Linked DNA regions of Bradyrhizobium sp. AZCC 1610. The protein of the gene in region 1 interacts with the protein of each later gene in a pairwise test. Links are inferred from orthologs where the notes say so. Each region holds a gene or a part of one and is shown in the gene's direction. Other genes may lie near its edges.

Region 1 (4,658 bases):
ATGTCGTCGAGGACCTGTTGTCGATCGGAGGCGTGCTGCGGGCGCGCGAGACGCTGGATACGCTCGGCAGCCGGATGCCGAGCCAGATGCGGGCATTTTCGGAATCCCAGATAGCCTCGGTGGGTTCGGCGCTCAACGTTCCCTCGTTGCAGACGCCGCAATTGCTGCCGTTCGCGCTGTCGCTGATCATGCAGCGGCTGGCGCAGCCGTGGCAGATCATCCGCCTCGCGATCAAGATGGCGGCGTCCGACGACGAGATTCGCGTGGCCGCGACGCCCTACGGCATCGCCGTCACGATCGCGCTGCACGATCTGTCGTTCCTCACGGCCTGCCTGCGCACGGACATCAGGCGCAGCCACTTCGACAATGTCGGCGAGCAACTGAAAATCCTGCACGATGGCGTGCGTGGGCTGCGCACCGAGCTCGATCTGCGCAACGATTCCGCGTGGGGCCGCCAGCTCACGTCGATCCGCGCCGATATTTCCAATTCGCTGCAGTCGGAAATCGAGAGCGTGCCCGGCCGGGTCCGCCGCATCCTGCGCCAGCGCGCCGACAAGGATATCGCCTCCGCGCCCAAGATCGACGCCTCGGAAGTCGAAGAGATCGCCGCTCTGATCGACTTTGTGGCGGTGTGCCGCACCTATGCCAGCGAACTCGCCATCAACGAGGTGACCTTGCGGACCTATTCCGACCTGCAGCATTACGTCGAGCGATCCACCGAGAGCCTGGTGCAGGCGCTGCGCGGCGGCGACACCAAGGGGCGCGCCTACCGCCAGATGCAGGCTCAGGCGGCGATCCGCTTCTGCGAAATCCTGTTCGGGCAAGACTATGCGTCGCTGATGAGGCGGGCGGCCGAAAATGCCGTGACCGGCGAGCGCAAAACGACCAGGGCGAGTTGAGCTGGCCGTTCCATCGAATCCCCCGCCGGCCTGGCCGTCTGGGCGCCTCGGTCCGGGTGGTTTTTCTGCCGCAATTGTCAATTGCCGGGCTTGCCGCCGGTGGTGTAAAGCGGCGTATCGGCGCTCGCCTGGACGCGCCGTTCCGCCCCCGGGAACCGCTTGATGACGTTGTGGTTTGTGTTCGCGCTGATGACGGTCGCGGCGATCTTTGCCGTGCTCTGGCCGTTGAGCCGCGGCTCCTCTGCATCGGCCGGCGGCAGTGAGGCCGTGGTCTACAGGGATCAGCTCGCCGAGATCGATCGCGACGTCGCTGCGGGTCTGATCGGTGTGTCCGAGGCCGAGGCCGCGCGTGTCGAAATCGGCCGCCGCCTGCTCGCTGCCGCGGACGGCCAGCGCGACCTGCCGGCGCGGTCGAACCTCAGCCTGCGCCGCGCTTCCGCGATCGTGGCGCTGGTGGGGTTGCCGATCGCGGCGGTGACGTTCTACCTCGCGCTCGGCTCGCCGCGTCTTGGTGATTTTCCGCTGGCCTCACGCACGCGCACGGCGGATGTCAACCAGCCGCTCGACAACATGGTGGCGCAGGTCGAGGCGCACCTCGAAAAAAATCCGTCCGACGGCCGCGGCTGGACCGTGCTGGCGCCGGTGCTGGCGCGTCTCGGCCGTTACGGTGATGCGGTCCGGGCCTACCGTAACGTCATCACCTATGCCGGTGACAGCGCGGAGCGTCGCTCTGATCTCGGCGAGGCGCTAGCGATCGTGGCGGGCGGTGTCGTCACGGCGGAGGCCAAGGTCGAATTCGAACGCGCGGTGGCGCAGAACGCCAATGAGCCCAGGGCGAATTATTACCTCGGGCTCGCCGCCGAACAGGATGGCCGCCAGGCCGATGCCGCCGCGATCTGGCGCGGCATGCTCGCCAAGGCGCCGGCCGACGCGCCATGGCGGTCGCTGATCGAGGCGGCGCTGGCGAGGGTCGGCGATCCTGCCGCGCCGGCGCTGTCCAACGATGCGATGGCCGCGGCCAAGGACATGAACGAGGCCGACCGCGGCGCCATGATCCGCGGCATGGTCGATCGGCTCGCAACCCGGCTGAAGCAGAACGGCGACGATGTCGAGGGATGGTTGCGGCTGATGCGGGCCTATATGGTGATGGGTGAACGCGACAGGGCGGCGAGCGCGCTGACTGAGGCGCGGCAGGCGGTCGCCAACGATACCGAGCGCTTGCGCCAGCTCAATGAGGGCGTGAAGAATCTCGGGCTTGGTGGGTGAGGCATGATGCCGGAACCCAAAGGCGAAGACAGAGGATAGAAATGACGCGCAAGCAACGGCGTTTGACCATGATCGGCGGTTCGCTCGCGGTGCTCGCAATTGCCGCGGCGCTGGTCCTCAACGCCATGCGCGACTCCATCGTGTTCTTTTCCACGCCGACGATGGCGGCCGAGAAGCAGATCCCGCCCGGCAAGCGGTTCCGCCTCGGCGGCCTGGTGCAACCGGGCTCGCTGGTGCGCGGCGACAATCTCGCTGTCAATTTCAGCGTCGCCGACGGCAGCGCCACGGTGCCGGTCGCCTACAAGGGCATTTTGCCGGACCTGTTCCGTGAAGGGCAGGGCGTCGTCACCGAAGGCGCGCTGGATGCCTCCGGCGTCTTCAAGGCCGATACCGTGCTCGCCAAGCATGACGAGACCTATATGCCCAAGGATGTCGCCGACGCCCTGAAGAAGCAGGGGCACTGGAAGGACGATTACGGCGCAAAGCCCGGCGCCGCGGCCGCAGCCGCGCCGGTCCAGGGGGCTTCGAAGTGATCGCGGAAGCCGGGCATTACGCGCTGGTGCTGGCGCTCGGACTGGCGCTGATCCAGTCCACCGTGCCGTTGCTTGGCGCACGCTGGGGCGATCATGCCTTGATGAATGTCGCGCGCTCCACGGCGCTCGCGCAATTGCTGTTCGTGGCGGCTTCGTTCACGGCGCTGACGATGCTGTACGTCGTCTCGGATTTCTCCGTCGTCAACGTGTTCGAGAATTCGCACTCGATGAAGCCGCTGCTCTACAAGATCACCGGTGTGTGGGGCAATCACGAAGGATCGATGCTGCTGTGGGTGTCGATCCTGGCGCTGTTCGGCGGCCTGGTCGCCGCCTTCGGCAACAATTTGCCGCTGTCGCTGCGTGCGCATGTGCTGGCGGTGCAGGGCTGGATTGCCGCCGCGTTCTATCTGTTCATCCTGGTCACCTCGAACCCGTTCCTGCGCATCGCCAGCCCCCCGATCGAGGGCCGCGACCTCAATCCGGTGCTGCAGGACATCGGCCTCGCCGTGCATCCGCCGATGCTCTATCTCGGCTATGTCGGATTTTCGATTTCGTTTTCGTTTGCCGTCGCCGCCCTGATCGAAGGCCGCATCGATGCCGCCTGGGCGCGCTGGGTGCGGCCGTGGACGCTGGTGGCGTGGATCTTCCTCACGCTCGGCATCGCGATGGGATCGTACTGGGCCTATTACGAACTCGGCTGGGGCGGCTGGTGGTTCTGGGACCCTGTCGAGAATGCTTCCCTGATGCCCTGGCTCGCCGGCACCGCGCTGCTGCATTCAGCCGTCGTGATGGAAAAGCGCAACGCGCTGAAGGTCTGGACCATCCTGCTGTCGATCCTGACCTTCTCGCTGTCGCTGCTCGGCACCTTCCTGGTGCGCTCGGGCGTGCTGACCTCGGTGCATGCGTTCGCGACCGATCCGGCGCGTGGCGTGTTCATTCTCCTGATCCTCTGCATCTTTATCGGCGGCAGCCTGTTGCTGTACGCCTGGCGCGCGTCGGCGCTGAAGCAGGGCGGACTGTTCGCGCCGATCTCGCGCGAGGGCGCGCTGGTACTCAATAACCTGTTTCTCACCACGGCCTGCGCCACCGTCTTCATCGGAACGCTGTATCCGCTGGCGCTGGAGGTTGTGACCGGCGACAAGATCTCGGTCGGCGCGCCGTTCTTCAATCTCACCTTCGGTCCCTTGTTCGTGCCGCTGATGGCGGCGATGCCGTTCGCGCCGCTATTGGCATGGAAGCGTGGCGATCTGCTCGGCGCGGCGCAGCGGCTGACGGCAGCCGGCATTGCGGCGCTGATCGCGATCGCCGTGCTGTGGGCGTGGACCTGGGGCGGAGCCACGTTCGCGCCGCTTGCGATCGGGCTAGCGGTCTTCGTCATCGGTGGCGCGCTCAGCGATCTGGCCGAACGCACGGCGCTGTTCCGTGCTCCCCTGGCGACTGCGGTGGCCCGCGCGCGCGGATTGCCGCGGGCGACCTGGGGCACGGCGTTCGCCCATGCCGGCGTCGGCATCGCCCTGATCGGGATCGTCTGCGAAACCACCTGGAACAGCGAATATATCGGCTCGATGAAGCCGAACGATGTCGCCAAGGTCGCCGGCTATCAGTTGAAGCTCGATGGCGTAACGCAGCGGCAGGGGCCGAATTTTCGCGAGATGATCGCCCAGTTCACGGTCACGCTCGACGGCGAGGAGTTGCGCGTGATGACGCCATCGAAGCGCAACTTCACCACGCGGGAATCATCGACCACCGAGGCCGCGCTGCTGACCCGCGGCGCCAGCCAGCTTTACGTTTCGCTCGGCGAAACCAATGCCGAGGGCGCCATCGCGGTGCGTATCTATCACAAGCCGCTGGTGCTGCTGATCTGGTGGGGCCCGGTCCTGATGGCGTTCGGCGGCCTGCTGTCGCTCTCGGACCGCCGCCTGCGCGTCGGCGCGCCCAAGCCGGCCAAGGCCGCCCGCGC
Region 2 (3,708 bases), 5.5 Mb from region 1 along the record:
CGGTCGCGCGCCTGCTGGTGATGCGGCGGCCGGTCTGGCTGCTGGACGAGCCGACCTCGGCGCTCGATACCGCCGGGCAGGGCTTGTTCGTCGGCGTCATGCGCGACCACCTCGCAGGCGGCGGCATCATCATCGCCGCGACGCATACCCCGCTCGGGATCGGGGCGAGGGAACTGCGGATGGGGGAAACCAAGTGAGCGCCCTCGCCGCACTGATTCGCCGGGACATCAAGATCGCCGTTCGCGTCGGCGGCGGGGCGCTGATCGGGGTGCTGTTTTTCCTCACGGTCACGGTGCTGATGCCGTTCGCCATCGGGCCGGATCTGGCGCTGCTGACCCGGCTCGGACCCGCGATCCTCTGGCTCGGCGCGCTGCTGGCGAGCCTGCTCACGCTCGACCGCCTGTTCACGGCCGACCACGAGGATGGCTCGCTCGACCTGATCGTGATGGGCCGGGCGCCGCTGGAACTTGCCTGCGCCGCAAAAGCGCTGGCCCACTGGCTTGCCGCCGGCGTGCCGCTGATCGTGGCATCCCCTGTGCTGGGGCTGCTGCTCAATCTCGACGCCACCGCAACCTCGGCGGTGGCGCTGACGCTGCTGGTGGGAACACCGGCGCTGACCTTCACGGGGATGATCGGCGCGGCGCTCGCCGTGACACTCCACCGCGGCGGCTTGCTGCTGGCGGTACTGGTGCTGCCGCTGTCGATCCCGGTACTGATCTTCGGCGTCGCGGCGTCGCAGGCCGCGATCACCGGCCCGCTGTCATTCGGAACGCCGTTTTCGATCTTGTGCGCGCTGTCGCTGGTCAGCCTGGTGGTCGGACCGTTCGCGGCCGCGGCAAGCCTGCGCCATGGTCTGGATTAACAATGACTTAACGCCGATCAACTCTCGCGGAGGCAATATGAAACAAACCAAGCCGCATTGCCTGCCCCGCCACTGACGACTATCAGGATGCCATGACGCTGATTGACCTCGCCAATCCCACCAAATTCCTGTCGCTGACGGCGCGCGTGCTGCCGTGGCTGGCGGGCGCGACCGCGCTCCTGCTGCTGATCGGCTTCTACCAGGCGGCGATGGCACCCGACGACTATCAGCAAGGCGCCACCGTCAAGATCATGTTCATCCACGTGCCGAATGCGTGGCTGGCGATGTTCGTGTGGGGCGTCATGAGCATTGCCGCGCTGGGCACGCTGGTCTGGCGACATCCGCTTGCCGACGTCGCCGCCAAGGCCGCAGCCCCGATCGGCGCGGCATTCACGTTTCTCGCGCTGGTCACCGGCTCGCTGTGGGGGCGGCCGATGTGGGGCACCTATTGGGAATGGGATGCGCGGCTGACTTCGGTCTTGATCCTGTTCCTGATGTATCTCGGCCTGATGGCGCTGTGGCGCGCGGTGGACGACCCGTCGCGGGCGGCGCGGGCGGCCGCCGTCCTGACGCTGGTCGGCGCGCTCAACCTGCCGATCATCAAATTCTCGGTCGACTGGTGGAACACGCTGCATCAGCCGGCGGCCGTGATCCGAATGGGCGGACCTTCGCTCGACAAGGCGTTCCTGATTCCCTTGCTGGTGATGGCGGTCGGCTTCTCGCTATTGTTCGTCACGCTGCACCTGGCGGCGATGCGCAACGAGATCCTGCGCCGGCGGGTGCGCAGCTTGCAGATGATGCAAGCCAGCCAGCAGGCGGCGTGACGTGACGTCGCTCGGTCCCTACGCTTCGTTTATCGTGACGTCCTACACGCTGGTGGCAGCGGTCGTTGTGCTTCTCATCGCCTGGATCGCCATCGATTATCGCCGCCAGAAGGAACGCCTGCGCGAACTCGAGGCCAACGGCATAACCCGGCGCTCCGGCCGCAATGCATCGGACATCCGATGACCGCGCCGCCCACAACATCGGAGGGGCCGCCGCGCCGCTGGCGCTGGCTGGTGGCGCTGCCGCTGATCGGTTTCATGGCGGTCGCCGGGCTGTTCCTGCTGCGGCTCTACGGCGGCGATCCCTCCAAAATCCCCTCCGCCCTGATCGGCCGCCCGGCGCCGCAAACCGCGCTGCCGGCGCTGGAGGGCCTTGTCCATAACGGGGCGCCGGTGCCCGGGCTCGACCCCGCGGTGTTCAAGGGCAAGGTCTCCGTCGTCAATGTCTGGGCGTCCTGGTGCGTGCCGTGCCACGACGAAGCGCCGCTGTTGACCGCGCTGGCCAAGGACACGCGGCTGCAGATCGTCGGCATCAACTACAAGGATTCGCCCGACAACGCCCGCCGCTTCCTCGGCCGCTACGGCAATCCGTTTACCGCCGTCGGCGTCGACGGCAACGGCCGCGGCGCGATCGAATGGGGCGTCTACGGCGTGCCCGAAACCTTCGTGGTCGGCCGCGACGGCACGATTCTCTACAAGCTGGTCGGGCCGGTGACGCCGGCCAATCTCGACAGCGTGCTCAAGGTCGAGATCGAGAAGGCGTTGAGCAAATAATCTTTGGCTTTTATCTATCGTTCATTTTGCAGCCATGGCGCCGCCATGAAATCGCAGCTAGCTTTACCGCGTTACATGAACCGTCCTTGGAGGGACACCCATATGCGTCATTTCACGCTCGCTTCTCTTCTCGCCACCGCGCTGACCTTGGGGCTGCTGACGGCAACACCGTCGATGGCCCAGACCGCGCAGCCCGCGCCCAAATCCGACAGCAAGATGGCTCCTGCGCCGAAGGCCTCGGAGTCGAAGATGGCGCCGGCGCCAAAGGCCGAGCTGCTCGACATCAATTCCGCGACCGCCGATCAACTCGACGCGCTGCCGGGCGTCGGCAAGGCCTATTCCGCTAAAATCATCGCGGGCCGGCCGTACAGGGGCAAGGATGATCTGGTGCAGAAGAGCATCGTTCCGCAGGCGACCTACGACAAGATCAAGGACAAGATCATCGCCAAGCAGAAGAGCTGAGATCTCTTGCCCCGGACGCGGCGCAGCGCGCAAGCGGTGCGCCGCAGAGCCGGGGCCCACGACCGCGGACATGGGTCCCGGCTCTGCGGTGCATCGTGAAGAACGCTGCACCGCGTCCGGGACACCACCAACCCTAGCCCTTGCTCACGTCGCCTGCTTCCGCCTCGCTGACCTCCAGCGAAGCCGGCTCCAGATGATAGCGCTTGATCAGTGGCATCTGGGTGATCGCAAACAGCATCGTCAGCGGCACCATGCCGAACACCTTGAAGGCGACCCAAAAGTCAGTGCTTTGCGTGCGCCAGATAATCTCGTTCAGCACCGCCATCGCAAAGAACCACAACGCCCAGCGCATGGTCAGGATGCGCCAGCCGTGCGGGGTGAGATTGAACATCTGGTCGAACATGATGGCGATGAAGGAGCGGTTGAACAGCAAACCGCCAGCGAGAATGGCGGCGAACAGCGTGTAGACGATGGTCGGCTTCATCTTGATGAAGGTCTCGTCATGCAGGATCAGCGTCAGCGCGCCGAACACTATGACGACCACCGCCGTGACGATCGCCATCATCGGCACATGCCGCGTCACCATGTATGACGCAACCATTGCAGCCAGCACCGCCACCATGAACACGCCGGTGGCGATGAACAAATTGGACTTGGCGTTGGCGACGAAAAAGATGAGAAGGGGCCCAAGCTCGGTCGCAAGCTTGAACAGCGGATGCGGCACTTTCTTGTCCATCGTTTCACTTCTTTTTTGTTTGGGCATGATCTTGTCCGAAAACCGGTACC

What was found.
Region 2: the proteins of ccmE (region 1) and V1279_RS36355 interact in binary tests that used the Escherichia coli proteins (3 or more experiments, as listed by UniProt). The link is inferred for Bradyrhizobium sp. AZCC 1610 from one-to-one orthologs.

The regions. Positions count from the first base shown.
Region 1 is NZ_JAZHRR010000001.1:1,947,606-1,952,263, forward strand. Bases 1,072-3,952 are described here. They hold ccmE (cytochrome c maturation protein CcmE), read left to right. Parts: upstream 1,072-2,206; coding sequence 2,207-2,698; downstream 2,699-3,952. Other genes in these bases: ccmI (c-type cytochrome biogenesis protein CcmI), read left to right, coding at 1,072-2,165; V1279_RS09340 (heme lyase CcmF/NrfE family subunit), read left to right, coding at 2,695-3,952. In the rest of the region: V1279_RS09325 (hypothetical protein), read left to right, coding at 1-899; more of ccmI, read left to right, coding at 1,062-1,071; more of V1279_RS09340, read left to right, coding at 3,953-4,658. UniProt on the Escherichia coli protein: Heme chaperone required for the biogenesis of c-type cytochromes. Transiently binds heme delivered by CcmC and transfers the heme to apo-cytochromes in a process facilitated by CcmF and CcmH.
Region 2 is NZ_JAZHRR010000001.1:7,416,971-7,420,678, reverse strand. Bases 1-2,820 are described here. They hold V1279_RS36355 (heme ABC transporter permease), read left to right. Parts: upstream 1-954; coding sequence 955-1,686; downstream 1,687-2,820. Other genes in these bases: V1279_RS36340 (ComEA family DNA-binding protein), read left to right, coding at 2,563-2,820; V1279_RS36345 (DsbE family thiol:disulfide interchange protein), read left to right, coding at 1,867-2,460; ccmD (heme exporter protein CcmD), read left to right, coding at 1,688-1,870; ccmB (heme exporter protein CcmB), read left to right, coding at 194-862; ccmA (heme ABC exporter ATP-binding protein CcmA), read left to right, coding at 1-197. In the rest of the region: more of V1279_RS36340, read left to right, coding at 2,821-2,922; V1279_RS36335 (septation protein A), read right to left, coding at 3,056-3,658. UniProt on the Escherichia coli protein: Required for the export of heme to the periplasm for the biogenesis of c-type cytochromes.